4 regions of the Chryseobacterium pyrolae genome follow, and region 3 is predicted to be linked to each of the others. Evidence: riboswitches for the same ligand, from Rfam matches in the RefSeq annotation. Region 3 holds a riboswitch; each other region holds the start of a gene.
The links. A riboswitch is a leader RNA that binds a small molecule or an ion and turns the genes downstream of it on or off. The one in region 3 is predicted to bind cobalamin.

Region 1 (7,308 bases), on a different contig from region 3:
ATCTCCTCTGGAACTCACATACAGATCTCCATAATTATCTTTTTTAATACGGTGAAGGTTGATCGCCACATCAATTTTCTTAGTTTGCGTAAAACTGTTGAGATCAATAACAGAAACAGTTTTATCATAATTCGGGAACATATATCCTCCTGAATTGGCTACAAAAAGCTGATCACCGATAATCTCCATTTCCTCCGGCTGATACCCTACTACAGCCTGTCTTTGAATAGTCAGTGAAGCAGTATCGATTTCTACCACTTTACCGGGTGGAGAATTTGGATTTAGTTCAACAGGGCCGGCATAGCTGCTCGCATATACTTTAGTGCCTTTAAAAGACATATAGCGGCAGTTCTGCAACTGTATGGTTTTGATTCTTTTGGCAGTTTTAGCATCCAAAACTTCAATTTTATTGGACACATTCACCACGACGTACATTTTACTTCCGTAAATCATGATGTGATTTCCCACGTCGCCCAGCTCTTTTATCACAGTGGGGTTGATCTCTGCATAAATGTTCTTGTGATATGTTCCTGTAGCATAATCGAAATAATCGAGCGTACATTTGTTGCTCCCCATATTTCCTTCGTTCAGAAGATAAAAACCTTTAATGGGGGTATCTTCTCCGGTACTTACCTCTTTTTTTTCTGAGGGAACCACATAATCATCTGTCCGGCAGGAGAATAGAAATAAAAGAGTAAAAGCCAGCAGGCAAAAGTTTAGTTTTTTCATAATGTAAAGCTTACAACAAGTTTAAAATTTCTTCCGGGCATCGGATAATTCCTTACCACGTCATAATATTGATCAAGCACGTTATTGACCTCAAAACTGGCTTTGAACTGATGGGAATGCCAGTTGAATTTTTTCTGAACGGATAAATCATGGGTGTACCAGGGCTGTAGATAATTAGCCCGGATATTATTCAGCTGCGCATCATAACGCTCTCCTGTATACATAAAACTGTAATTGAAACTCCAGTCTTTGTAATCCGCCATCATGGTAAAGGTCGCAGCATGCCATGGCACGTAAGAGATCTGATCTCCGTAATAATCATCTTTTTTATCGGTATAATCTCCGGCCCGCTGATAGGTATAACTTACCAGAGGTTTCAGTTTAACTTTACTGATATCAAATTCAGCCTGAACATTCACGTCTGCACCAATAATTCTCACATCGCCTAAATTCGTCATCATCCACCTGAAGAGATTGTTGGTGGGAACAGCTACAATTTTGTTCTCCACTTCATTATAATACCCATCCACTTTCACATAAATACCTTTAAAAACTTTATGATCATAGAGTTTCTGATAGGTAAAACCTGCATCATACTGGTTGGTGTATTCTGGTTTCAGCATTACATTTCCGATCATTGTATAATACAGATCATTGAAAGTTGGCATCCTGAAAATTCTTTTGTAAAAAGCCCGTACTGTAAAATCTTTTGATTCAAATGGCTGATAGCTAAGGAAAGCAGAAGGTGTCCATTCCGTTTTGTCGGGAGATTTTGCATTCTTTTTTACGTTTTCATGTACGAAAGTTCCGAGAATACTTCCCAAAAATTTGAACCGGCTCCACTGATAGGTTGTCGCAAAAGCAACGAGCGATGTATAGCGGGTAGGATATGAAAAATCTGTCAGATCAGCATTCAGATTATTATACTGAAAATCAAAGCTGGCACTTACATCCCAGTCCTTACTGATGGAGTACATATTGGATGTAGAAAAATACAGTTCCCTCTGAATATAAGAATTATCTATCGGGAGAACAGTTGTGGCAATATTCACCGTATCTAAAAACCTGGTGTAGTCATAGGCAAATTTGGCTTTCACCTGAGTTTCAAATTTTGGAAACAGTTTTTTCCTGAAACTGGCCTGAACAAAATAATTTTCATCCAGCATCTGCTGACCTTTAGGTTTAAAATTATTGCTGACAATAGGTGTAGGAATTCCACGATCCGAAATATATCCGTAACCCCGTACATTCCAGCTTCCGTCATTAAGGGTACCGTTTATACTGGTTTCAAAACGTTTCGCACGGATGTAGGAGTCGTATCTTCTTGCAATGGTATCGTTGGCAATAGATCCGTCAGAATTTTTCTTTTCATATTTAAACTTATACAACCCGTCGCTCTGTACAAACTCTGAACTGAAACTTGCCGAAACTTTATCTGAAAGCTTCTGCTCTAAACGGAATGAAGGATTAAATAGACTGATGGAGCCTAACTTTAGCTTAAGGATCAAGTTTGTTTTTTGATCTCCTTTAAAAACCGGTGTTTTAGGCTGAAGATAAATGGATCCTGAAGATCCGAAATCCCTTGCAGGTTGAAAAATTTCACTTTTCTGACCATTGTACAAAGAGACAGATTCAATATCATCCAGTGAGAATTTACTCAGATCCACAATCCCGTTCTGAACATTTCCAAGCTGGATTCCATCATAGAAAACACCTACGTGCTGGCTTCCCATACTCCGGATATTCACCGTTTTCAGGCCACCCATTCCACCGTAATCTTTGATCTGAACTCCCGAAAAGTATCGTAAAGCATCAGCCACCGACTGACTGTTCAGCCTTTCAAGCTGCTCGCCGGAAAGGACCTGTGCAGGAAGAATTTCTTTAAAATCTTTTTTGTAAAGCTGAATAGGAAGAATGGTTTTCTCCCGGATCGTATCTCCGGATTGTGAGAATAGAAGTTGAGATGCCATCACAAATAATGTGATAACGCCTTTTTTAAACTGTGAAGCAGTACATTTTCTGACCATTAGCTCATTGAGAATAATATTGACGCTAATGGATATAAGATAGCAAAGATAAAGCGCAGCTATCACTGCACAAAATCATTGTTGTCCTAAGCTTTATTCCACGAAAGCATCAAACGTTCATCCTCTGGCAGGTCTTCTGACTTACTCCGTTTTTGAAATCCTTCCCATTAAAAAAAAACAGTGGATATACTCTTCAAAAACTTTGATGTGGAGCTTACAGCAGCGGGTCTGTCCCGGATTTTCACCGGATTCCCTTTTAAGTGCTTTTTACAGCGCACCAGATTGCGGCAAAGATAGAAAATTATTAATATATGCAATACGCGGCATAATAAATTAATTCCCAGCACTATGAAAACATTTTTAATAAAATCTGCGTACGTGATATTATGTTAAGCTTCATTTTTTTGCGCGAAGACTTTCTACGAAAAAACCTTATAGATTTTAGAAATCTATAAGGTTGATTAACAGTAAACAATTTTCAGTACTAATAACTGGCGGCTTCGGCAGCCTCAGCTAACACTACATTAAATTCCAAAATTGATAAAAACACTGAATCTGGATTTTGCTTCAATGTCACCTCCTGCTAAATTAGAATAGGCGGGCAGCATCACTTCCCCTCCTAAGCTGATTTTTTTATAAGAAGCCTCAAAACCAACCTTTCCATATAAAGCACTTCCTGCTGTGTTGGGCAGTACCTCATTAAACTGTTTGTTTTTATCATAGACCTCGCCCTGAAGTCCTGCTTTAGCAGAGAAAATAGTCTTTTCATTTCCTGCGAGCTGGTAAAAACCTGTTGCTGCATAATTCCATTGGTTTCCGAAGTGATACTTCTTTTTGTTTTCAGTCTTTACGGTGTAATCTGTATTAACCAGCACAGCCAGCTTATTCTTTTGAAATTTATAGTTTAAAGCGGCCTGATAATCCCAGCTTCCCGTTCCCAGCTGAAAACTGGGATTGACACCGGAAGCTCCTTTTTCATCAAATTTCCCCAAAGGAATTTTAACGCCCAAACCACCGTGGAGTTGGTGAAAATTATCTTTAGAATTGATGATCCGATAGATTCCCATCAGGTTCAGATCTCCGATTCCATTGATATTGATATCCCCTTGCATTGTTTTTTTCTCATGAAAATGAAACGGCAAGCTGGCGTATACACTCAATTTTTCAGTCACAGGAATCTTTCCCCATACCTGCAGGGTATTAAAATACTGGTCCTGAGTAAGATCTTTGACAAATAGATTCTCTTTGGCTTTATAATGCTGTGCAAAATATTTAATTCCAATAAACTGAGGATTTAGCAAAGACTCAAAACCGGAAGATCCGTTTCCTGCGGCACAACCACAAGCATCGCAATCATCAAGTATAATACTATTCATATGGTCTGCCATATAAAGACTATCGTTAATTGTTTTAGCCTGAAAAATCACTGATAAAACAAGGCTGAGTGTAAAAATTATTCTGTTTATGTTCCTCATGGTCATTCTGCAAATTTTGGATTAGAAATAAAGTTTTTATCGGACAAAGTTTTCAAAAAGGCGATGATAAATTGCTTTTCCTGAGTATTCATCGCAATTCCGATGTGCCCGTTCTGTTTCAATTGTGGATCAAGATTGGGATTGTCTTCTACGTTATCTGAATAGAAATTAAGAACGGCTTCCAACGTGTAGAATCTTCCGTCATGCATATACGGTGCGGTATATTCTACATTTCTCAGACTCGGTACACGAAATTTCATCCAATCCGCCTGATCAAGCGTTACCCGATAACGCCCGGCATCTTTGAACTGGGCATTGTGATACATTCCTGTATTTCTGAAACTCTCATCCGTAAATAATTCTCCGCTATGACAGGATGTACATTTCTGTTTAAAAAGAGCCATTCCTTGAGATTCTTCAGGGGTAAAAGTTTCTTTTCCCTGTTTTACTCTGTCGTATTTCGAGTCTGCAGAGATCATGCTTGCCATAAACTGCGATAGCGCTTTCAATATTCTTTCACCCGTCATATTTTCGTCACCGTAAGCTGCCATGAAGAGTTTTTTATACTTCGGATCATCCTTTAATTTAGAAATCACCTCTGGCATGGAGCTGTCCATTTCATTCACATCTGTGATCGGTATGATCGGCTGTTCGTTCAGATTATGAATGACACCATCCCACATATATCTCTTGAGGAATGCCATATTTTGAATCGGCGGTGCATTACGAATTCCTATTCTGTCATCCACTCCATGGCTCACAGTATGGCCATGGTGGGTAAAAGCATTTTCCTGAATATGACAGAATCCACAGGATATGGTATTATTTCTTGAAAGCTTTCCTTCATAAAATAATTTTCTACCCAGCTCTACTCCATTTTTAGTCACCGGATTACCGGATGCATCGAAAGTCATTTCAGGAAAGTAAGACGGAAACTGCAGCGAATAAGCTTCATCTTTTTCCAGCGGCTGGATGACCTCATCTGAACAAGACAGGCAACTCAAAAAAGTAATGACAACCCATATTGTTTTCAATAAAATCCTAATCATTGTGAACGTGATCTACTTTAAACATCGCTGTAAGATTATTCGTAACATCTACGAGATGCTGGCTGGAGCCCATCATCATATTATTTTCTGTAGTAAGAGAAAGGGTTTTGCTTCCGCTCAGAAACTGATTCAGATCTGCAAGAATATGAATGGAAGGCTTTATCTGTGAAGTTACTCTGGCGGTTGTCGGCAGATTCAACGTAATTTCCCGGTAAAGATCCGGAGTAGTATTAGCGATAACATTTCCCATATTTCCGGTATGATTCATGAATTCTGTGTCTGCAGAAGCTGAACCGTATTTCCCTTCCAGTTTTACAAAAACATAACCGGCTGCCCAGGACCAAGACATTCCTTTCTGTTTAGCTTTCGTCCAGAATTCTGCCTGGCCGTCCTGTCCTAAGAGATAAGCCTTCTGACTGATCCCAAGTCCGAATTTTACTTTTTTGTAATTATTTTTAGGAATTCCGTTCAGATCAAGATAGATCACTCCCGCAACAGCGTCTGCCTGATCGATGATAAAAGCGCCTTTATCAGGATTATTTTCATTGTATTTGAATTCATTTCCGCCCTCATCAATCAAAGTGATGTTGCTGATGACATATTTTAATGCGGAGAAATTATGTTTCTGTCCGGCCGCGGAAGTCTGTACCGTTTGGTTGAGAACAATATCCCCCAGGTTATTGAAGCCGTTTTCAAATTTGATCTGAATATTTCCGGTTGAAGTATCCTGCGGATCATCGTCATCGCTGTTCTGACATGAGGATAAAGTGAATAAACTAAAGGCAATAAAGAATAATGATAAAAATTTATAAATTTTCATTTGGATTATTTAAGTTGAATTTTTTGAAATAGAAATATTTTTGAATGGGTGAACATTCAATTTTTTTTAACCACAAAAGGCACAAAATTTTTTGACACTTTAGCTATTTAAAGTGTATTGAAAAACTGTTTAAGGAACACTGAAGCTTCGGAGAACCTTATATGCGCTTTGTAATTTGTAATGATTAAAATTGAACTTAAAAAACCGGTGGTTTGAAAATGTGTTTTAGAAACAGAAAAGAATAGGCTGTTTCGTAAAGAAAATTGAAATGTACAGAAAGGAGTTTTTCTGCATTTTGAATAGAGGTAATGTCAGGAAGCGTACAGATATCAAGAATTTTCTGTCCTGAATTTTTTGTTTTGTTTAAAGGCGAAGAATCAGAATCATTCGTCTTTGAAAGTTCCTTGCTTAAATAACATTTTCCGTTACAGTGGAGCTCCGGCTTGCTTTTATTGATGCAGAGAACGGTGGATATGTAATTATAATTTACAGCATACTCCATTAATGGGATCAGAGGTCTGAACGCCATATAAAGAGTGAGGAATATGCTGCAAATTAAGTTCATCTTTATTTTTTGCTTATCGCATCATCATATCTTTTGCTTACTTCTTTCCAGTTAAGCACATTCCAGATCGCTGTAAGATAGTCAGCTCTTTTGTTCTGGTATTTCAGGTAATAAGCGTGTTCCCACACATCAATTCCTAAGATCGGAGTTCCTTTTTCTTCTACGACATCCATCAGAGGGTTATCCTGGTTAGGTGTAGAAGACACGAATAATTTTCCGTTCTTATCTACAGAAAGCCATGCCCATCCTGAACCGAAACGGTCTGCACCCGCTTTGCTAATCTTTTCTTTGAATGCATCCATACTTCCAAAAGTCTCAGTAATTGCTTTAGCCAATTTTTCAGAAGGCTTTGTATTTTTTACAGGCGTAAGAACTGTCCAGAAAAGCTCGTGGTTGTAATGGCCTCCTGCATTGTTTCTTACCGCTGGAGTCAATTTAGAAACACCGGAAAGGATTTGGAATAAAGTCTGTTTTTCCTGTGGTGTTCCTGCAATTGCTTTATTTAAATTAGCAACATACGCTGCAGCATGCTTAGAATAGTGAATTTCCATAGTCTGTGCATCTACCGAACCTTCCAATGCATTGTAGGCATAAGGAAGTGGATTCTGCTTAAACTGCGCGAAGGCAAATTGTGCTGCTACTA
Region 2 (7,308 bases), 670 kb from region 3:
TGCTCATCGAAGCCTGTGCCGGCTTACTCGATAATGATAATCCTGAGGAGTGCATCAAAAGAGAGACTGAAGAAGAAACCGGATACAAAATTTCAAAAGTGGAAAAAGTATTTGAAGCCTATATGTCGCCAGGCTCTGTAACGGAGATCCTTCATTTTTTCATGGCCGAATATTCTGCTGAAATGAAGATCACAGATGGTGGCGGACTTGAAGAGGAAGGTGAAAACATTGAAGTTTTGGAACTTCCTTTTGATCAGGCACTTTCTATGATAGATACAGGTGAGATCATGGATGCCAAAACAATAATGCTGTTGCAGCATTTACGGATTAAAAGCATTCTATAAAAATACGATGAGAAATTATTGCCTGCACTGGCTTTATTGAAATAATATGTAAAAATATTAGCCGCTAAAACAGATGAACAGATCTCTTGGGATAAAGATCATCAGGGTACTTGCTATCCCTGCCGTTTTGATTTTCAGCATGCTGATGCTGAAAGTAATCTCCCAATATACAGGTTTTGATAAAAATGTGGGTTTCCTGATGTTTAAGCAGAAAGTAGTTGGCAATCCATATTGGATGGTCTTTTTTTACATTCACATTTTTTCGATTACGCTTTGTCTTCTGGCCGGACTTACGCAATTCTCGAATCGGTTTTTAATGGAAAACAGGAAGCTGCATCAATGGGTAGGAAAGATGTATGTTTACAATATTCTAATCATCAATGTTCCGGCCTGCTTTGTTCTGGGTCTATTTTCAAATGGTGGAATAATAGGAATTACAGGATTTATTTTACAGGATATTCTTTGGGCCTATTTCACGCTTAATGCTGTCCTTTTAATAAAGAAAGGGCATATTGCCGGACATAAAAAATATATGATCTTAAGCTATGCCGTGACTATTACGGCTATTACTTTCAGAATTATAAAAAATCTGTTCTATAAGGAAAACCTGTATGATTATGAACTATTTTACGGACTGAATGTCTGGCTTTCCATGGCAATCAATCTTTCTGTAGCATTTTTTATGATTAGAAGCCAAAGATATTAACGTCCCAAATTGACATTCATCATAAAAATAACAAATGAGGTGAAAAGGATTAATGCCAATGATCCAACGAAGATCAACACATTCCATGCAGTTTTATATTGAGATTTTGCAGTCCATCGGTTAAAAAAACGTGTAACAAGGTAAGATATCCCTGCGAAGATCAGTAAAATAAAGACGAAAAAAAGTAGCTCCCAGTCCATAGTTATTAAATTTATATCAAAACTATTATTTTAAAATTAATAAACAATAAACAGATCTATAAATAAGTGTAATTAAAATAAAAACACAAATAGCACAAATTTCAAACACAAGTTTTCACAAAATGATTCGTGGAATTCGTTAAAACAAAGAAAATGGAAATAGAAAACCTAGACCACATCGTGCTTACCGTAGCAGATATTGATAAAACCGTAGAATTTTACACTACTATTCTAGGTTTTAAGGCTATCTCTTTCGGTGAAAATAGAAAAGCTTTGACATTCGGTAATCAAAAGATCAATCTTCACCAAAAAGGTCATGAGTTTGAACCAAAGGCAGAAAGACAGACCTGTGGTTCTGCAGACCTCTGTTTTATTGCAAAAACGGATATTCACGAGGTGCTGGAAGAACTGAAACAAAAAAACATTCAAATTATAGAAGGTATTGTTGAAAGAACCGGTGCTCTGGGAAAAATCAGATCTGTCTATTTCCGCGATCCTGATATGAACCTTATTGAAGTGAGTAATTACGGCTAATAACTGATTTTTACCTTAACTCCACTTTACAACTCAAAAATCTTAATGACTTAAAACTTATTCGTTAGATGAACTCCATTTCTTCCTGTTTTAAATCTAAAATATTAATTTTACAATTAAATTCAAAAAGCACCTTTCAAAAAATATCGTACACCAAAATATATGAGAAAATTAATACTTACTCTTTCACTGGCTCTTTCTGTAACAGTCATGGGACAGAAGAAAGCCACCAAAACCAGTAATCTGGTATTGTACACTTATCAAACCTTCAACTGTGACAATAAAGGGTATTTTGATCCGGGAAAATATAAGAAAGAGGAAATAGACGGCGTTAATAAGCTTTTGTATCAATTCAACAGCGGTCTGTTTGACAATCATACTGTCTTTAAACTTTCTGATCTTGAAGATGTCCGGAAAAATAAAAACATCTATCTCCAGCAACTCGAAAAGCAATATCAGGAAAAGAAAAAAGAACTGTACGGTATACAGGTCATCAATCTTCCTGAGTGGAAAAAACTTCACCAGGAAACGATTCAGACTTTTGAAAACGAATATCAGCTGAAAAAAGAAGATCTTATTGCTTATTCTGATCCTGCATCCTTAAAAAACAGCAAGTTTTATACTACATGCAAAGAATATATTGATGCTGTTTCTTCTCCTGACAAACAGAAAATGTACACCGTTTGGAAAAAATTCGTCGAAGCTAAAAGCAAGGATAACTCTGATCCGCAATTAGTAATAGATAAATTCAAAGCCCAATTCAACGATCCAAAAAAAGATGATTATGCACTGATTCAATTGATAGGTTTCGGCTTCTATAACTGTGCCAACGGCAGTTTCAGGCCAGATCCGAATGATGAAGGAACGCTCTACGAAAAATTCGATAAGGTCTTTACAAAACTGAAGCAGGATTGTGATGAGCCATGATTTTGATTTAAAGATTGAAAAATTGAATGATTGAATGATTTAAAAATTATAATGGCAGTATCCGGTTTGGGTACTGTTTTTATTTTTTAGATATTCACTCCATGAATGTTTTTTACTTCAGCCATCACAAAAGTACTGTGCGCACTTCCTATGGAATCTACTGAACCAAGCTTATTGAAGACAAAATCCTGATAATGTTTCATATCCCTTACCTGAACTTTAAGCAGAAAATCAAAATCTCCGGAAATATTATAACATTCAGCCACTTCGTCGATCTGTAAGATATCTTCAACAAATTGATTTCCTACGGAACGGTCATGGATCTTAAGCTTGATCTGGCAAAAAACCGTAAAACCCCGATTTAGTTTCTCAGCTTCCAAAATGGCTGCATAATGTTTGATGTATCCCTCCTGCTCCAGCCTTTTCATCCGTTCGAAAACGGGTGATGGCGAAAGATTAATTTCTTTAGCAAGTTCCTTTACAGTTAGTTTTGCGTTTTTTTGCAGGATTCTAAGCAACTGAAGATCCTTTTCATCAAGTCTTTCCACAGAATAATATTCTTTTTGGGGTTATTTTTTTCAAATGTACAGAATATTTGACTTTAAAATATCATTTAAACAGAATTATATACTTAATTAAAGTACAACAACCAATCAATTCACTTTAATCAATACCTTTATCCCAGATTTTGTTCTTTAACATCCTTCATCAAACAGAAAAGGTTTTACATAACGTAGATTAATAGGGAATCGTGTGAAAATCACGAGCTGTCGCGCAACTGTAAGTAACACAACAAGGGTTTTTGTCCATGAATATCCACTGCGCAAGCGGGAAGGATGATAAAAACTGTTACAAGTCAGGAGACCTGCCTATTCTGAATGGACAATGCTTTCGCGGTTTGAAGCTTTTTAGGTCATACAGATGATACTTTTTGAGCGTTTAATTTTGAATAGTTTTGATTTTAAACGCAAAGATTTTTTATACTAATGCCTTATTTTAGGCTGCAAAGAAATGCGATAAATCGCTGATGAAGCTTATGGATAAAACGTTAGCTTCAGAAAATCATGTATTGATTCCTCTTTGCTTTCTTAACATATAAAGGAATTTAAATTAAAACTTTGCGTTAAAAACTTTAAACCAATTCTCAAATTATGTTCTGACTGTATCTACTCTATTTCTCAAAATCACTTTATTCGGCAGCGTTGCGAAGCATTCTAAAAGAACTTTACAATTATTATTTAATTTAAAAGTTGAAAAGAAAATGCAAACCCATCTACTTGGCTATCCGCGTATTGGTAGCAACAGAGAACTCAAAAAAGCCTGCGAGCAATATTGGTCAGGCAAGACATCTTTAAACGAACTCTTGGAGATCGGAAAAACAACTACCCATCAAAACTGGAAACTGCAAAAGGAAGCAGGAATAGATCTTATTCCATGCAACGATTTTTCGTATTATGACCAGGTTTTGGATATGACATTGACGGTTGGAGCTATTCCGGAACGTTATCAGGAAATCGCCTCCAAAGAATCTTCTTCAGAGCTTGATCTGTATTTTGCCATGGCAAGAGGTTTTCAAAAAGATGGTTTGGATATCACTGCCATGGAAATGACGAAATGGTTTGATACCAATTATCATTACATCGTTCCAGAATTTCAGAAAAAGCAGGAATTCAAATTATTCTCCAATAAAATCATCCAGGAATTTATTAGTGCAAAACAAGCCGGAATCAATGCAAAACCTGTCATTATCGGTTTGCTGACTTATTTATTGCTGGGAAAAGAAAAAGAAGAGGGTTTCGATAAACTGGATTTAGCTCAAAACCTGCTTCCTGTTTATATTCAGATTCTAAAAGACCTGGAAAATCACGGTGCGGAATATATTCAGTTTGATGAGCCGTTCTTAGCATTAGATTTAAATGAAAAAGCAAAAGAAACCTATCAAGTAATTTACACTGAAATCAGGAAACAGTTTCCCCATTTAAAGTTTATTGTGGCTACTTATTTTGATGGATTAAAAGATAATCTTACACTGGCAACTTCTCTTCCGGTTGATATTTTACACATTGATCTGGTTCGTTCTCCTGAACAGCTGGATGAGATTTTGAATACCATCCCTCAAACGCTGAGCTTGTCCTTAGGTATTGTAGACGGAAGAAACATCTGGAAAAATGACTTTGAAAGTTCATTAAGCTTCATAGAAAAAGCAATACATTCGATCGGCTCTGAACGAGTTTTCATTGCTCCATCCTGCTCACTCCTCCATTCACCTTTCGATCTTGATCTGGAGACGAATGAAAAGACATTATCTCCTGAAATTAAACAGTGGCTGGCTTTTGCCAAACAAAAAGTCTATGAAATTGTTACCTTGAAAAAACTGGCTTCAGGCAATGCAGACTATCCGACCTTACAGCAATATGCCGAAAACAAAAAAGCCACCGATACCCGTAAAACGTCAGCGTTAATCCACAATCAGAATGTGAAAGACCGTGTAGATGTAACCACTGAAGATGATGCCAAGAGAAACAGCCCGTTCAGTATCCGAAAAGAAGATCAACAGAAAGTTCTTCAACTTCCCCTGTTTCCAACAACAACCATCGGATCATTTCCTCAGACTAAAGAAGTAAGAACCTGGAGAGCAAAATTCAAAAAAGGCGAACTGACTACCGGTCAATACGATGATCTGCTTAAAAAAGAAACAGAAAGAACCATTCGCTGGCAAGAAGAGATCGGCATCGATGTATTGGTACATGGAGAATTTGAGCGAAACGATATGGTGGAATATTTCGGTGAACAACTTGACGGATTTGCCTTCACTCAAAACGGCTGGGTACAAAGCTACGGAAGTCGTTGCGTAAAACCTCCCGTGATCTATGGTGACGTTCACAGACCGCACCCGATGACGGTTTACTGGTCTCAGTATGCACAATCTCTCACTCAAAAATGGGTAAAAGGAATGCTTACAGGTCCGGTGACCATTTTACAATGGTCTTTCGTCCGTGATGACCAACCCCGATCTTTAACCTGTAAACAAATCGCACTGGCAATCCGCGATGAGGTAAACGATTTGGAAAAAGCGGGGATCAGAATTATTCAGATTGATGAACCGGCCATCAGAGAAGGGCTCCCGCTCAGAAGATTCGAATGGCAGCAGTACCTGAAATGGGCCGTAGAAGCCTTCAGGATTTCAGCTTCGGGTGTGGAGGATACAACACAGATTCATACGCATATGTGCTATTCTGAATTCAACGATATCATCCAGAATATAGCTGATATGGATGCTGATGTGATCACCATCGAATGCTCCAGAAGCCAGATGGAATTACTTCAGGCTTTTGCAGATTTCAAATATCCGAATGAGATCGGTCCGGGAGTCTACGATATTCATTCTCCAAGAGTTCCGTCCAAAGAAGAGATGATTCATCTGCTGCAAAAAGCACAGGCCGTAATTCCTGCACAGCAACTTTGGGTAAATCCTGATTGCGGTTTGAAAACAAGGCATTGGGATGAAACGGAAAAGGCGTTGATTGCGATGGTGGAAGCCTCACGGGAAGCAGCCGCAGCTTATGTACTACAGGAAAGCTAAAGATATAATCATTATAATTTTCAGGCAGGAGTTTTTACTTCTGCTTTTTTTATGTTTTGGCTAAAGCCTTTTTCATTCTGCCTTTATGATAAGCGGGCTAAAGCCCGCTCCTATTGAATTTTTAATAGAGGAAGTACTAGGGTCGTATATAAAAACTGTTGTTATCACAAACTCTGTATTCAATAGAAATGGGCTAAAGCCCATTTTCAAAAACGAAAATATTCATTCGGCTTTAGCCAAAATTTATTTTACTATAAAATTCCTTCTCAATAAAAATTACCGTAGTTTTGATATCACATCCATCATAAAACCATTATCCCTAATGAAAAAAACCATTATCACTGTAAGTCTGTGCATCATCACATCAAATTTATTTGCACAGACTGAAAGAAATCCTGACCTGAAACCGAATCAACAATCGGATCAGAGAGTTAAAACGGATAATGACAAAGATTTTGAACAGTGGATGAAGGAAAATAAAGTTCCAAATGTTGGACTTGGCATTATTAGAAACGGAAAAATTGAAAAGATAAAAGTCTATGGAGCACTGAGGAATGGAAATGCAGCGCCTGACAATACATTATTCAATGTGGCTTCCCTTACTAAACCAGTTACAGCCATCGTGGCCTTAAAATTGATCAGCGCAGGAAAATGGAATCTTGATGAGCCTCTTGACAAGTACTGGACAGATCCTGATATTGCCCAGGATCCCAGAAATAAGAAACTGACAACCCGAATCATCTTAAGCCACCAGACAGGATTTCCTAACTGGCGTTGGATGAATGCCGACGGAAAACTGAATTTTCAGTTTGATCCGGGAACAAAATATCAGTATTCAGGGGAAGGTTTTGAATATTTGAGAAGAGCTTTGGAAAAAAAATTCAATAAAACCCTGAACCAGCTTGCGGAAGAACTTATTTTTCAACCTTTAAAGATGAAGGATACTTCCTATATTTGGAACGAGAAAAAGGATGCCCTACTATTTTCAGAAGGCTATGATAAGGATGGGGAAAT
Region 3 (7,308 bases):
TGATGCCTCACCCATTTTAAAAGAACTGAGGGCAGAAATCCAACTTGCTAAAAAAGCGATCCAGGAAAATTTCAACCGTGCTTTATTCAATTACGGACAAAGCGAATTTCTGGATGATATCCGGGAAACTATTATTGAAGACCAGAGGGTTTTAGCTGTAAAATCAGGGTTTAAGAAGAGAATTGCGGGAAGAGTTTTAGGAATTTCAAAAACAGGTTCTATTACCTATATGCAGCCGGACAGTGTGGTAAAACCCTACTTCAAGCTGAAGGAAAGTGAAGAGGAAGAGAAGAAAGAAATCGACAAGATTCTTAGAAAACTGACTGCTGAACTTGCAGAATTCCAGCCTCAGCTATGGAAATACCAGGTATATATTTTTGACCTTGACCTGACGAGAGCGAAAGCAAAATTTGCTGAACAGGTCAACGGAATACTTCCGAAGATCAACCGTCACAGAACGCTGAAGTTGAAAGATGCATTCCATCCGCTGTTATGGCTTAGAAATAAAATTGAAAACAAGACTATTTTTCCACAAACCCTGTCATTGACGGACCAAAACAGGATTATCTGTATTTCAGGACCGAATGCGGGAGGAAAATCCATTACCCTGAAAACAGTCGGACTGCTTCAGCTGATGATCCAAAGCGGAATTCTGGTCCCTGTGCATCCAAGATCGGAAATGTTCTTTTTTGAAAAGATGATGACGGATATCGGAGACAACCAGTCTATCGAGAATCATTTGTCGACTTATTCTTCAAGGCTTAAGAAAATGTCGGGAATCATCCGTGAGGCAGATGCCAATACCCTACTTCTTATTGATGAATTCGGAACAGGATCTGATCCTGAGCTTGGAGGTGCACTGGCAGAAAGTTTCATGGAATATTTCTATGATAAAAAAAGTTTTGCGATCATTACGACTCACTATACGAACATCAAACTGGTCATCGAAGAGCTTCCGAATGCTGAAAATGCAGCCATGCTTTTTGATGAAGAAACGCTGGAACCAATGTATAAGCTGGAGGTAGGACAGGCAGGAAGTTCGTTCACTTTTGAGGTTGCGGAGAAAAACAAGATTCCACGATTTATCATTCATGCGGCAAAAAAGAAGGTAGAGCATGACATTGTTAATCTTGACAAAACAATTGTGAAGCTTCAGCAGGAAAAATTTGAAGTTGAAAAGCTGAAAACCGATCTTGCAGAAAGAAAGGAATCTGTGGAAGACAAACGTGACAATCTTCAAAAGCTTAATGAGCAGCTGCAACAGAAACTGTTCAATTTCCAAAAACTGTATGAGGAGGAACACCGTAAGCTTCAGTTTGGAAATAAAATTGAAACATTCATCGACAGTTACGTAAAAGGTAAATCGAGAAAAGATGTTGTCAAGGATTTTGTGAAAATTCTTGAGCAGGAAAAATTCAGGAAAATTGGCGCTGATAAAGACGAAACTAAGCGTCTTCAGGTGGTTAAAAGAAAGATCACCCAGCAACTCAAAAAGGATGATGTGATTGAAAAGATCGCTGAAACCAATGAAAAAATGGAGGAGAAACGTAAAACCGACCGCGCCGTATGGATGAAAGAGGGACAACGTGTCCGTATTCCCGGAAGTACCAGCGTAGGAACAATTGAAAAGATTTCTAAAAATAAAGTGATCGTCAACTATGGAACTTTTAAGACCACGATTAATGCGGATGAGCTTGAAAGAATTTAATGAGGTATACCTTTTAATCCTATAAAAATAGCGCTGAATGTTCAGCGCTATTTTATTTTAACTCCTAAACATTGCATGTTGAAGCATACAGATCAAATTTTCTTGTTATTTTTGGATCATGGATAAAAGCTTTACTGTCCTTTGGATTTTTTATAGAAAATTAATGATTCCTGCGGTGTTATTTTCTCTGTTGTTATGCTTCGGTACTCAATTTACTTTTGAAAATCTTGGGCTATATTTTTTCCTCATTCTTCCTCTCCTCCACTTTTTTATTTATGATATAAGGCTGAAAGGCGAATATTTTTTCTACGCCAATTTTGGGTTTTCAAAATGGTTTTTGTGGGGTTTCACGGGATCATTAAGTTTAATTATTAAAGTAATTACCCGATTCTTATGAATAAACTTCACATCGACAGTGTTACCAAATCTTTCGGCGGAAGAAAGATTCTCCAGGATATCTATTTAGGCTGTGAAACTGGAAAAATAGCAGGAATTCTTGGCCCCGCTGGTGGCGGAAAATCTACTTTATTAGAGATCATCTTTGGAACAATTAAAGGGGATACGCAGTTTATTAAATTGAATGATACTATTCTTAAAAGCCTGTCCGACAGGAAAAATAAAATTGCTTATCTGCCTCAGCGTTCTTCATTTCTCCCTAAAGAATGTAAGATCAGGAAGCTCATCCCACTATTCTGTACCCAAGAAAATGCGGAAAAGCTTTACGACCTAAAAATGATACAGCCCTTTTTGAATGAAACACCAAGAAATCTTTCAGGCGGTGAGAAAAAAATCATTGAAACCCTGATCATTACTTATTCAGATGCGGAATTTATTTTACTGGATGAACCTTTCAGCGGTGTTTCTCCTAAAAACGTTGATGAATTGGAAATGATCATTAAAAGCCAGGTACCCTATAAAGGAATGATCATCTCCGATCATAATTATATGACTTTATTCAATATGGCTGATGATATTTATCTTCTCTCGGACACCCATTTGAGAAAGGTGAAAGACCTTAAAGAACTGCAACAATTTAATTATCTTCCGAAAAATTAAAATTGTTTTAAAAATAATCGGCATCAGCCTCCCAATGAAGAGTTTTACAAGCTTTTGAGAGTATATTGACAATTTTAATCAAATACCATTACATTTTACTGATCAAAAAAACATTTAATTTATATATTTGAGGGATCAAAAAATTTCATAGAATGATTTCCGTAAACAGAGCATTGTACTTATCCGCTTTCAGTCTTTTTTCCTTAGCATTTGTGAAAGGACAGAATAAAGTTCCTTTCGGTGTTGTAAAGGCTGAAGAAGGCTACGCCAATGTACGTGTCCACAAGGATGACTACAGAAAAATCGTAGACAAGATCCGGATGCGTAAAGGTGATGTATTTGTTTATGTAAAGCCTGCTCCGGGAGAAACAGAATGGATCTGGATCAAATATCCTGAAAAGCAAGATGAGGAAAAACCTTTTGTGAGATATGAAAATCTTGAGAAGGAAGGGATGGTGAATAAAGGTCGTATTGCTTTTATCGACCAGCTTCCCCAGTTTACCCCTTCTAAATCCAAAAACGGAAAATCACTTATTTTTACAGACAACAGTAATCCCAAAATACCGACTTCCCAAAGAACCAAGGTCGTAATCGATGTTTATCCGTCGAATGCCGGCTACAGAAAACAGGAAAAAGATGCAGACGGAAAGATCCTTACGATTGATAAAGTAAAACCCTGGGGAATTAAGGACGGACTTCCGGAAGGCATGACGGAGATCAAATCGATCCGGGTTCAGCAACCTGGAAGAGGTTCTGTTTTTGTAAGGGAAGCTATTAAAAATATGTTCCAGCCTACTATGGATTTCAACAATGTCGGAGTAACCGCTCTTGACAACGATCACATCTATCTTTATATGATTAACGGTTCCGGTGAGAACAGGTATATCACGCTTTGGACCATCAAGGAAGGAAGGGTGATGAGCCAGATTATTTATAATAGTCCGGAATAATTGCCGTTTTTCTCTGTAATATTCTTATTTTTGTCCTGAAAAAGTTTAACGCTTATTCATCACAGAAACTGGTTCTGCTTAACGCAGATTAAAAGGGAACCGTGTGAAAATCACGGACTGTCGCGCAACTGTAAGTAACTGAAGTCTTTATCAAGGATCCACTGTGCAGGGCACGGGAAGGAGATAAATGATGTTACAAGTCAGGAGACCTGCCTATTTCTTTAAACAAGAAACTTTCGCGATTTGAAGTTTATTGATCTGATGGACTGCTTCAGGAATTCCTATGATTCTTGTCACTGCTCTGTTATTTTGATCTATTTCATTTCGTATTAATTAATAATGAAATATGACTACAGAAGAAAGAATTGCAGCATCCGAAACCAGAATTTTTAAAGCGGTTTTCCCAAACACCACTAACCATTATGATACTCTTTTCGGAGGTACAGCTATGCAGCTGATGGATGAAGTAGCCTTTATCACAGCAACCCGTTTTGCAAGAAAAAGAGTGGTAACTGTAAGCAGCGATAAAATCGATTTTAAAAAACCAATCCCTGCAGGAACCATTGTGGAACTTATCGGAAAGGTTTCCTATGTCGGAAAAACAAGTATGAAGGTGAATGTAGAGATCTATACGGAGCAGATGTACTCTTATGAAAGAGAAAGAGCGATCGTTGGTGATTTTACTTTTGTGGCTATTGATGAAGAGAAAAAGCCAATCAGAATACTATAATTGGTAAGTTTCGGGCGGCCTTTGGCCGCCCGAAACCATTTTATACTATAATTATTTTAATTTGTTCTTTTGCCTTGAAGCAAAATGAACCAAAAATTCAAGACCAGAAACTTCCACTAAAAATGAAATCTGCTCTCTAAAAACTCTAAAACTCGTGCGGTAGCCATCTGTATTAAGAATCATACTTTGTCCCGCACTCAGACATAAGAGTTTTCTTAACGTTACAGTTTCTTAGGTCGACCTCTAAATAACTTAAGGTAACCATCTAAAATAGATAAAATTCACTAACTCATATAGTTTCGGGCGGCCTCTGGCCGCCCGAAACTATTATAAAAAACAGCGATTTAAAAACCACTGTCTTGCTTCGCTGTAAAATTACCTAACTACCTTATCAGTATCCAAACTTCTGCTCAGCAATGTTTCAAAAGCCTCTCCCATTTCATCAGATGCTCTTGTAATGGCATTTTCCAGCATATTTCTGATCTGTTTTTCGGTAACCCCGGCTTCTGTCCAGCTTTTCCCTGACGTGTGGGAGTTTAGAATAAACGGCATGATCCTGTCAATGGAACAGGCAAAAATAGCATCCGGAGTTTTTTCTTCTTCAAATTCAAGCCATAGCTCAAAAAATTCTGTACGCAAAGGCTCATCCAGGATTCCGAAGATCTTCTGTGCAGAAATTTTTTCTCTTTCGAATTTCCCAACCATGGCAGCTTCATCAAATAAAAATGTATCTCCTGCTTCAATCTCCACCAGATCATGAATGGACAGCATTCTGATTACCCTTAAAAGATCAATATCTGTGCGGTTTTTAGCATAGGGATATAGAATCTGTGCCAGAATAATGATCTGCCATGAATGTTCGGCAGTATTTTCCCTTCTGGAATCATCAGCATTGTAATTTCTCCTCTGTACATTTTTCAGGGCATCTACGGCCAGGATAAAATCGATCTCCTTTTGTATCTTCATTTTCTTTCTTATTATACTATTATTTAGATGATTTTTTAACCACCCATTTATTATTGATCTTCTCTTTTATGGTTATTTTTGATGGTTCTTCACTTACATCTCCAATTTTTTCATACACCAGATCTATCCCTTTATTAGGAATCACCTGATATTCATAGGTGTAATGTAAAGAAGCTCCGGACCTTGCATAAGTAATCAATCGTCTGCGTCCGTAATCTACTTCAAACATTCCCTGATAGCTGCTGGCAATTTCGGTAAGTTCTTTACTTGGGACAAATTGATTCTGTGTCGAATTAAAGACATACACATCATATGAAGCACTCCCATAATTTCCTCCGTTTCCGTTTCTGATGGCGACATCTTCGGTCCCGTCAAAATTAAAATCACCGAATACCACAGGACTTTCATAGACCATTTCTGAAGTAAGCGGTATTACATTTACTTTGGAGGGCTTAAATTTTTCCTTAAAAGATAAAACCAGGTCATCTGAAACCAAAGTCTGTATTTTTTCACCGTTTTTATTAAAGAGGACTACGTTTGCCTTATGTCTGCACTGATCAGTGAGGCATTCTTCCACATCAATTTCAGTGTTATATTTTTTGGATGCATTTTCAATGGCAAAGCGGTATTGTCCGAAACAAAGAGGTCCAAGCAGCATCAACGCTGATAAAGACTTATAAAACAGGGATGTATTGATCATGTGTGATTTGGATATTGATTGAATATTTTAAACAAATTCTATGCAAAAATAAGGGTTTTGGTTGAAAGCTATTTCATATAATAGATTAGTTGTATTTTTAGTAAAAATATATAATATGGCTCCAGAATTCAATTATCCAACGGAAATTAAAGGAACAAGAAAGTTGTATTCTCTATTGAAAGGATTGAAAAATCCGCTATTGGTGATTACCGGAAACCATGACATTGCAGGAGATAACTACTGCATCAAAGACAGTCTTACGAATAAAAACTTTATTTTTTCTCAGGATAAAGAATTCACAGAATATATTTTAAAACAGAATCACAAAAACTATTACAAATCCGAGATCCAATCCATCACTTTAGGAAAGTATTTGGGAAACGGCTTGCTCACTAACAACGGAAAAGACTGGCTAAGGCAAAGAAGACTGATCCAACCCGGTTTCAGTAAAACAAAAATCATCAATCTTGTTTCCATTATGGAAGAAGAAATTGATAAAGCTTTTCAATCATTTAAACCTGAACAGGATCTGGACTTGTATGATTTCTTTCACAAGCTTGCCTTTAACATTGTAGCCAAGACCCTTTTCAGTTCTGACATTGATGAAAACCGGGTGAAAGAACTGGGTAAAATCATTACAGAAGTTCAGGAAGTTTTCGCGAAAGAAGTCCGTTTGCCTTTTTATTCTAAAATATTAAAAATGTTTGGAGTGCTTGACAAGACTCTTGAAAAAAGCGAAAGAGCAAAGGCTATTATTCAGGGGGTTTTGGATAAACGAAGAAGTTCAGGAGAAGATAAAAATGATTTGCTCGACATGCTTATCCAGACAAGATATGAAGACACACAACTTCCGATGTCCGATGAACAACTGGTTGATGAAATGCTTATTCTTTTCATTGCGGGACACGAAACAACAGCCAATGCTTTAAGTTTTATCTTTTTCGAGATCAGTCAGAATCCTGAAGCCGAGGAAAAATTAAGAAAAGAAATCACAGAAGAAAATGAAATGGTTTTTACTTCAGATAGCTTAATGAAAAAATCTTTCACTTCAAATATTATCAAAGAAGCTATGCGACTGCATTCTCCAGCCTGGGCCATTGATCGTCAGGCTTTGGAAGATGACAGTTTCAAAGAATATTCCTGGCCGAAAGATACTTTGATCATCCTTTACATCACCGGTCTTCACAGAAATCCTAAA
Region 4 (7,308 bases), on a different contig from region 3:
AAAATCAAATAAATCAATCGCCGGTTACCATCTTTTAATGATTCTGTCTTCTGTAGACGGAGAATTTGCTCCTGAAGAGGGAATGCTGATCCAGCAGTATATGGCAGACGAATTTCCGTTCAGAATGAATCTTGACAATGAACTGGAAACGCTGGCTCTTTTACAGCCTGAGGAATGGAAAGATCACTTTGAATTCCATGCAAGATGCTTCCACGATGATTCTACAGAAGATGAGCGTATAAAATTTGCTCAATTCTCTAAAACATTGATCAAAGCTGACCATAAGGTAACTGACGAAGAGCATACGTTCTACAAGCTCTTGAAAAACCTGTGGAATTTAGCATAGACAACACACCCAAAAAACAAAATACATCATGAAGAAGTTTTATCTTGGAATATTAATTATGAGTGCTTCTACGATACAATCTCAAAAATTCCCTGCTTTAAAAGCTCCGGTTGCGGAAAAGCAGGAACACATCCGGGAAATTCACGGTGATAAAGTGAATGATCCGTATTACTGGATGATCGATTATTTTAAAAAAGGAAAAGACTCTACGAAGGTGGTTGATTATCTGAAAGCCGAAAATACCTATTGGGAAGGCATGATGAAAGATACAGAACCTTTCAGGGACAAACTCTTCCAGGAAATGAAAGCCCGTATTAAGGAAAAAGATGAATCTGTTCCTGTCTTCGACAACGGATATTTTTATTATACCCGTACAGAAGCCGGAAAACAGTATTTCAAATACTGCAGAAAGAAGGGCAGTCTTACTGCTCCTGAAGAGATCCTTCTGGATGTAGATCAACTGGCGGAAGGACACCCTTATTATAATGCTACCGGCTTCAGCATAAGCCCGGACAACAGCAAACTGGTATATGGCGTTGATGATGTCTCCAGAAGACAGTATACTTTATTTTTAAAGGATCTGAAGACCGGAAAAACAACCGATCTGGGCATTAAAAACACAGAAGGATCCGCAGAATGGGCGAATGACAATAAAACCATTTTTTATACGGAGAATAACCCGGTTACTCTTTTGTCCGAAAAAATAAAAAAACATACACTGGGAACTGATCCAGGCAAAGATGTAACGGTTTATGAGGAGAAAGACCATACCAACTATATTTCGGTATACAAGTCTAAAAATCAGAAATTCATTCTTATCTATTCAGGCGCCACGACGTCTTCTGAAACAAGATATCTAAATGCTGATGATCCGAACGGAACATTCAAGGTTTTCCAGCCGAGAATGAAGAATGTTCTCTATTCGATCACTCCTTTGGAAGACAGATTCCTAATCAGAACGAATAAAGATGCGCTTAATTTTAAAATTGCAGAAACTCCTTTAGATAAAACAGGTGTTGAAAACTGGAAGGATTTTATTCCACACAGAAATGATGTTTTAATGCAGTCTGTGAGTGCGTTTAAAAACTATCTTGTTTTCAGTGAAAGACAGAATGGGCTTACTCAGCTTGTTATTTACAACAGAAAGACCGCTAAAAAGGAAGCGTTGACATTTGACGAACCTGCTTATACCATTTCTTCACTGGAAAACCCCGAATACAACACAGATAATTTCCGTTTCGGCTATACTTCAATGATTACGCCTGTTTCACAATTTGAACAGGATCTGAAGACAGGAAAAAGAACGTTACTGAAACAACAGGAAATTCTTGGCGGTTATGCTAAAGACGAGTATACTACCGAAAGACTTTTCGCAACGGCAAAAGACGGAACAAAAATTCCGATCTCCATTGTGTATAAAAAAGGATTTAAAAAAGATGGAAACAGCCCGCTGCTTCTTTATGCCTATGGTTCTTACGGAAGTTCAATGGATGCGGCTTTCAGCAGTACAAGGCTAAGTCTTCTGAACAGAGGTTTTGCTTTTGCCATGGCTCACATCCGTGGCGGCCAGGAAATGGGAAGACAATGGTATGAAGACGGAAAAATGATGAAAAAGAAGAATACCTTCACCGATTTCATTGATGCCGGAAAATATCTGGTTAAAGAAAAGTATACATCACCCAAACATCTTTATGCTCAGGGCGGAAGTGCAGGAGGCCTTTTGATGGGTGCTGTCGCGAATATGAATCCAAATTTATGGAACGGGATGATTTCACAGGTTCCTTTCGTAGATGTGGTTAATACAATGCTTGACGAAAGTATTCCATTGACGACCAACGAATATGATGAATGGGGAAATCCAAACAATAAGGAAGCTTATTTCTATATGAAGTCTTATTCTCCTTACGAAAATATCGAAAAGAAAAATTACCCTAACCTTTTGGTAACAACAGGACTTCATGATTCTCAGGTACAATATTTTGAACCGGCAAAATGGGTCTCGAAACTCAGGGATATGAAAACTGACAAAAACGTATTGTTATTAAAAACAGACATGAATTATGGCCACGGTGGTGCTTCGGGAAGGTTTGACTACCTGAAGGATATTTCCCTGGTGTATGCTTTCATGTTTAAACTTGAAGGGATTAATAAGTAATTAAACTCTCGCAGATTTTGCTATTAATTTTAAAATTAACATTTAGTAGAAGACAAAGTAATATTGGAATTAAAATCAATAAAAAAGTGGTTAACCACCTTTAAATCTGCTAAATCATTACAATCTGCGTGAGATAAAAATAATAAACAATAATTTACATAATTATATAAGGCTATGAGAAGAAAAATAGTTGCAGGAAACTGGAAAATGAACAAAAATGTCATTGACGCACAACAGTTAATGATTCAATTACTTAGCTATAAAAATAATAACACCACTAACTGCGAAGTATGGATAGCGCCACCTTCTTTATATCTGATGATGGCTAAAGATATCTTCGAAAAGGATGATATTGGCGTATTCTCTCAGGATATGAGCGAGCATGAAAGCGGTGCTTATACAGGAGAACTTTCTGCAGATATGCTGGAATCTATCGATGCGACAGGTTCATTAATCGGGCACTCTGAAAGAAGACAATACCACGGTGAAACAGATTCTCACTGCAACAGAAAGATCAAATTAGCTCTTGATAAAGGACTGATCCCTGTATACTGTAACGGTGAAACGCTTGAACAGAGAAAGGCTGGACAGCATTTTGAAGTGGTGAAAAACCAGACTGAAGTAGCTCTTTTCACACTTTCTGCTGAAGAGATCAAAAAAGTAGTGATCGCTTACGAACCGGTTTGGGCGATCGGAACAGGTGAAACAGCTTCTCCGGCTCAGGCTCAGGAGATTCATGCACACATCAGAAGCATCATCGCTGCAAAATACGGACAGGAAGTGGCTGACGAAATTTCTATCCTTTACGGAGGTTCTGTGAAGCCTGATAATGCGAAAGAGATTTTCTCTCAGCCTGATATCGATGGTGGACTGATCGGAGGTGCCGCTTTAAAATTAGAGGATTTTTCTAAAATTATTGAGGGTTTTAATTCGTAGGTTTCAGCTAAAGCCAATTTCTATCGAATTTAAAAACATATAGAGTCAAAAACGGCGGCATCTTCGATGCCGCCGTTTTCTTAAAAAAAATCTAATTATTGAATATCGACTACATACATTGTTCCTTTGTCTACTTTTCCGGTTTTAGGAAGGATCTTCGCTTTTGGATTTCCGTTTCCGTCATCTAAAATTCCAAAATCATCATCATTGAAGACTGCCAGTTTATTATTCCCTAAATAAACGATTCCTTCAAATTTATCATGCTCATATCCTAATTTTGCTACCAGATCTACGGCTAAAACCTTGGAAACAGGCTTTATTCCTGCGTTCGTAATTTCATCCCAGGTAGACTGCTCTAAAGCTTTATTATTGATTTTCATCCCGTCAACAGCCGCAATATCGGTACCGTTCACGTCTGAAGCTCCAGCAATATTGATCCGGTATACTTTTTTGGTTCCTCCCTGAGAGCCAAAGTTTCCGTCTCTTTCTATAACAAGAAATTCCGTGCTGCTGATAGCTGTAATATCACATACAGAATCTGATGCCCCTCCATTTTGCTTATACAAATACTGTTTCGTCTGTCCTGTTGCAATATCAAAAGTGACAATTCTGGTTAACGTTGTATTCGTGGCGAGAACTTTTGTAGGAACATACATCGTAGACTGAATAGTGCCTACCAGCATTTTCCCATCCGGAGTGATGCATAATCCTTCCATTCCTCTATTGGCTCTTCTTTTCGCCAAAACAGCAGGCAATTTTCTAGGTCCGGTATTGACCCCTATCGGACTTATCCTTTCCAATTCTATTCCTTCTGCGTTATAATGAACGATGTGCGGACCATATTCGTCAGAAACCCAAAAAGTTCCGTCTGCTGCTGCTACAATACTTTCACTGTCCAGTCCATAATTGTCTGTTCCCAAAACATTTCCTGATGAATCGTAGGCTGTTTCTCCTGTACTTCCCATTCCTGCAGGGTTCGGAAGACCTGTAATCGGCTGGCCGGAAGGATTTTTAAGTTTAATATATTTGATAACCTCGATATTTCCTTCTGCATTGATCTTAAAATGCATAATTGTTGGCGTAAAATTCGGGGCTGGAAATTTCTTTCCGTTCAGATAATCTGTATTCGGACCACGATCGGTGATCACATAAAACTCCCCTTTTCTGGTTGGATGTGCAGCTGCACCTGAACCGAAGCCACCGTTAATAACATCTACCCCATTAATAGTTGTCAATTTGGAGAAAGGAAATTCCTGAGGAAGTTTAGCATAATTGATATCCTGGTTATTCATCTTGTTGTCATCATCTTTACATGATGCAAGCGCTGTGAATACGATCGCCGATAACAGCAGTTTTCTCATAGTTACTTTTATGCCGCGAAAGTATACATTGATTGTAAACTGATGTTGAATTTAATAACAATTGTATTTTAACAATAAGATCGTTAGATGAATTTATTTTAAACACTTGAATTAATCCGAATATCATCAATCTTCTTTTTAATTCTTTATTAAATCAAAAAATCATCTTCCTAAAAGTAATCTGACAGCTAAACAAATAAAGAAACCATACAATAATTCACAAAACAGCTTCAAAAATTTATATAATATATTTGCAGCAGTTAAGGCTGAACATCTGTTCATTAACAGGGAATCAAGTGAGAAGAAATTCAATGCTTGGGCTGTACCCGCAACTGTAAGCTGTTTTAAACTTTGAGTACAATAGGCCACTGGATCTCAATCCGGGAAGGCGTACTTCGAGAAGCGAGCCAGGAGACCTGCCTTATCTGCGTTCACTTCAGGAAAAGAAGGATCTGAAAAAGATTCTTATTCTTTTTCCTGCGGGAAAGTTTCGGGAATAAAACTTTAATTTAATTATATTATGAAAAAGATCTATCTTTTTTTTCTGCTGCTATGTCTGCAGCTATTCTCTGCCCAGTTTACAGAGAATGACATTAAATTCTGGGTAGGGACAGGCTCGAAAAAGGCTTATTTCATCGCCGATTTTAATGATAGTGACAATCCCACATCTTATGCATGGGGCTATCGGTATGATGCAAATAATCTTACGATGGAAGACCTCATCAATGCTATTTCTGCGGCAGAGCCTAAAATAGAGGCAGAAGTTCCTTCAGGTTTTCTTTACAGTTTCAATTACAACCATCACATTCCAAGTTTGGAAGATTACTGGTCTACATGGTCCGGTCCTACTGCAGAAAACATGAATTTGAATAATGGCGTAAACAATGATCCATTAGTTAATGGAAAATGGTATGGTATTTCTTTCGGTTATGGATTTACCTCTACTACGCCTCCACTTTCCCATCCGTCTTCTCCTGTGGCAGCTTACAGCTCTTCCTGGTACAATCTTTCACAGATCACCAACTGGATCGGAACGGGAAGCAATACAAGTCTTGTTGTTATCGATTTTGGGACGAACAATTCAAATGGTGAAGCTCATTCCTTTGTTTTTGGAATTAAATACAATGGAGGCTTAACCGCTGAGCAGGCTCTTCAGCTGATTCATGCACAAGCTCCTTATTTTAACTTTACATCAGCAAGCAACCAGATCAGTACATTATCTCTCAATAACTTTACAGGAAATACATCAGGAACCAATACGTGGAAGCTTTTCAAAGGAAAAGACCTTTCAAACTGGAGAGGACAGACCAATTTATCTCAAATTCAATTGGGAAATAACGACTGGCTAGGCTTAAGTTTCGGACAAAGATTACCATTTACTCCCAGAGAAGCATCAAGCTCTATTTTAAGTGTTTCTGACATCAATAAAAAGGAGTTCAGAATCTATCCAAATCCGGCAAGTGATTTTGTCCAGATAGAAACTGCGGAAAGTATTAAAGAAGTGAATATTTATGCCGCTTCAGGACAAAAGGTACTGACTGGAAATACAGCAAGAATCAATATTCAGGCCTTGAACACCGGGATTTATCTGATGGAAATTAAAACATCAAAGAATACCACGGTTCATAAGATTATTAAAAAATAGATGACACGCGTCTTGAGGGGCGCGTTTTTGTTTTTATAACCTTTGAGGTGATGAAGTTGAGTTGTTGGGGGAAGACTGAGTATTTTTTTTAACCACCCCGTCAAAAATTCTTTGAATTTTTGCCACCCCTCCACGGGATGGGAATTGGGGTCGACGAATTTTTGTCATTATGAAAATCAAAGATTTTCACAGAACTTAAGTGATCTTCTTTTCACATTTTTTTTAAGCTTGAAAGTAGCGCTGAAGTGCTAAAAAACTTTTGTCCCTTTTGTGGTTAAAATACAAATCAAGCAATAAAAAAACGCACCGAAAATCCGGTGCGTTTTTCAATATTCCTGAAAAGGAAATTATTTTTTCTCTGTAGATCTCTGTAAAACTTCGTCTACCATTCCGTAGCCTTTAGCTTCCTCAGAAGTCATCCAGTAGTCTCTGTCTGAAGACTTTTCTACCCATTCGTACGTTTGTCCTGAGTGGTGACCGATGATCTCATAAAGCTCCTGCTTTAATTTAAGCATCTCTCTCAAGTTGATCTCCATATCTGAAGCTACTCCCTGAGCACCTCCTGAAGGCTGGTGAATCATTACTCTTGAATGCTTAAGTGCAGAACGTTTTCCTTTTTCTCCTGCCACAAGAAGTACCGCTCCCATTGAAGCTGCCATTCCTGTACAGATCGTAGCTACGTCCGGCTTGATGATCTGCATCGTGTCATAGATTCCTAAACCTGCATAAACGCTTCCTCCCGGAGAGTTGATGTAGATTTGGATATCCTTGGCAGAATCAGAACTTTCCAAGAATAAAAGCTGAGCTGTTACGATGTTAGCAACCTGATCGTCAATTCCTGTTCCTAAGAAGATAATTCTGTCCA

Region 1: linked by a shared signal. The riboswitch ahead of NZD88_RS10270 (TonB-dependent receptor plug domain-containing protein) and the one ahead of NZD88_RS00140 (acyl-CoA thioesterase) in region 3 are both predicted to bind cobalamin.
Region 2: linked by a shared signal. The riboswitch ahead of metE (5-methyltetrahydropteroyltriglutamate--homocysteine S-methyltransferase) and the one ahead of NZD88_RS00140 (acyl-CoA thioesterase) in region 3 are both predicted to bind cobalamin.
Region 4: linked by a shared signal. The riboswitch ahead of NZD88_RS03960 (T9SS type A sorting domain-containing protein) and the one ahead of NZD88_RS00140 (acyl-CoA thioesterase) in region 3 are both predicted to bind cobalamin.

The regions. Positions count from the first base shown of each region.
Region 1 is NZ_JANZQH010000004.1:131,279-138,586, reverse strand. Features, by position in the region: gene NZD88_RS10275 (YncE family protein) at 1-729, opposite strand, end outside; gene NZD88_RS10270 (TonB-dependent receptor plug domain-containing protein) at 726-2,756, opposite strand; cobalamin riboswitch at 2,866-3,053, opposite strand; gene NZD88_RS10265 (transporter) at 3,281-4,132, opposite strand; gene NZD88_RS10260 (cytochrome-c peroxidase) at 4,234-5,280, opposite strand; gene NZD88_RS10255 (MbnP family protein) at 5,273-6,100, opposite strand; gene NZD88_RS10250 (hypothetical protein) at 6,297-6,665, opposite strand; gene NZD88_RS10245 (superoxide dismutase) at 6,668-7,308, opposite strand, start outside.
Region 2 is NZ_JANZQH010000001.1:691,284-698,591, reverse strand. Features, by position in the region: gene nudK (GDP-mannose pyrophosphatase NudK) at 1-344, shown strand, start outside; gene NZD88_RS03060 (DUF2306 domain-containing protein) at 418-1,050, shown strand; gene NZD88_RS03055 (hypothetical protein) at 1,047-1,250, opposite strand; gene NZD88_RS03050 (VOC family protein) at 1,404-1,784, shown strand; gene NZD88_RS03045 (hypothetical protein) at 1,947-2,711, shown strand; gene NZD88_RS03040 (Lrp/AsnC family transcriptional regulator) at 2,798-3,259, opposite strand; cobalamin riboswitch at 3,414-3,598, shown strand; gene metE (5-methyltetrahydropteroyltriglutamate--homocysteine S-methyltransferase) at 3,973-6,294, shown strand; gene NZD88_RS03030 (serine hydrolase domain-containing protein) at 6,617-7,308, shown strand, end outside.
Region 3 is NZ_JANZQH010000001.1:24,904-32,211, reverse strand. Features, by position in the region: gene NZD88_RS00155 (endonuclease MutS2) at 1-1,708, shown strand, start outside; gene NZD88_RS00150 (ATP-binding cassette domain-containing protein) at 2,102-2,764, shown strand; gene NZD88_RS00145 (hypothetical protein) at 2,917-3,714, shown strand; cobalamin riboswitch at 3,767-3,945, shown strand; gene NZD88_RS00140 (acyl-CoA thioesterase) at 4,061-4,444, shown strand; gene NZD88_RS00135 (HD domain-containing protein) at 4,820-5,410, opposite strand; gene NZD88_RS00130 (FG-GAP repeat protein) at 5,430-6,110, opposite strand; gene NZD88_RS00125 (cytochrome P450) at 6,226-7,308, shown strand, end outside.
Region 4 is NZ_JANZQH010000002.1:140,866-148,173, forward strand. Features, by position in the region: gene NZD88_RS03940 (tellurite resistance TerB family protein) at 1-346, shown strand, start outside; gene NZD88_RS03945 (S9 family peptidase) at 375-2,501, shown strand; gene tpiA (triose-phosphate isomerase) at 2,676-3,437, shown strand; gene NZD88_RS03955 (esterase-like activity of phytase family protein) at 3,533-4,798, opposite strand; cobalamin riboswitch at 5,045-5,236, shown strand; gene NZD88_RS03960 (T9SS type A sorting domain-containing protein) at 5,319-6,443, shown strand; gene clpP (ATP-dependent Clp endopeptidase proteolytic subunit ClpP) at 6,791-7,308, opposite strand, start outside.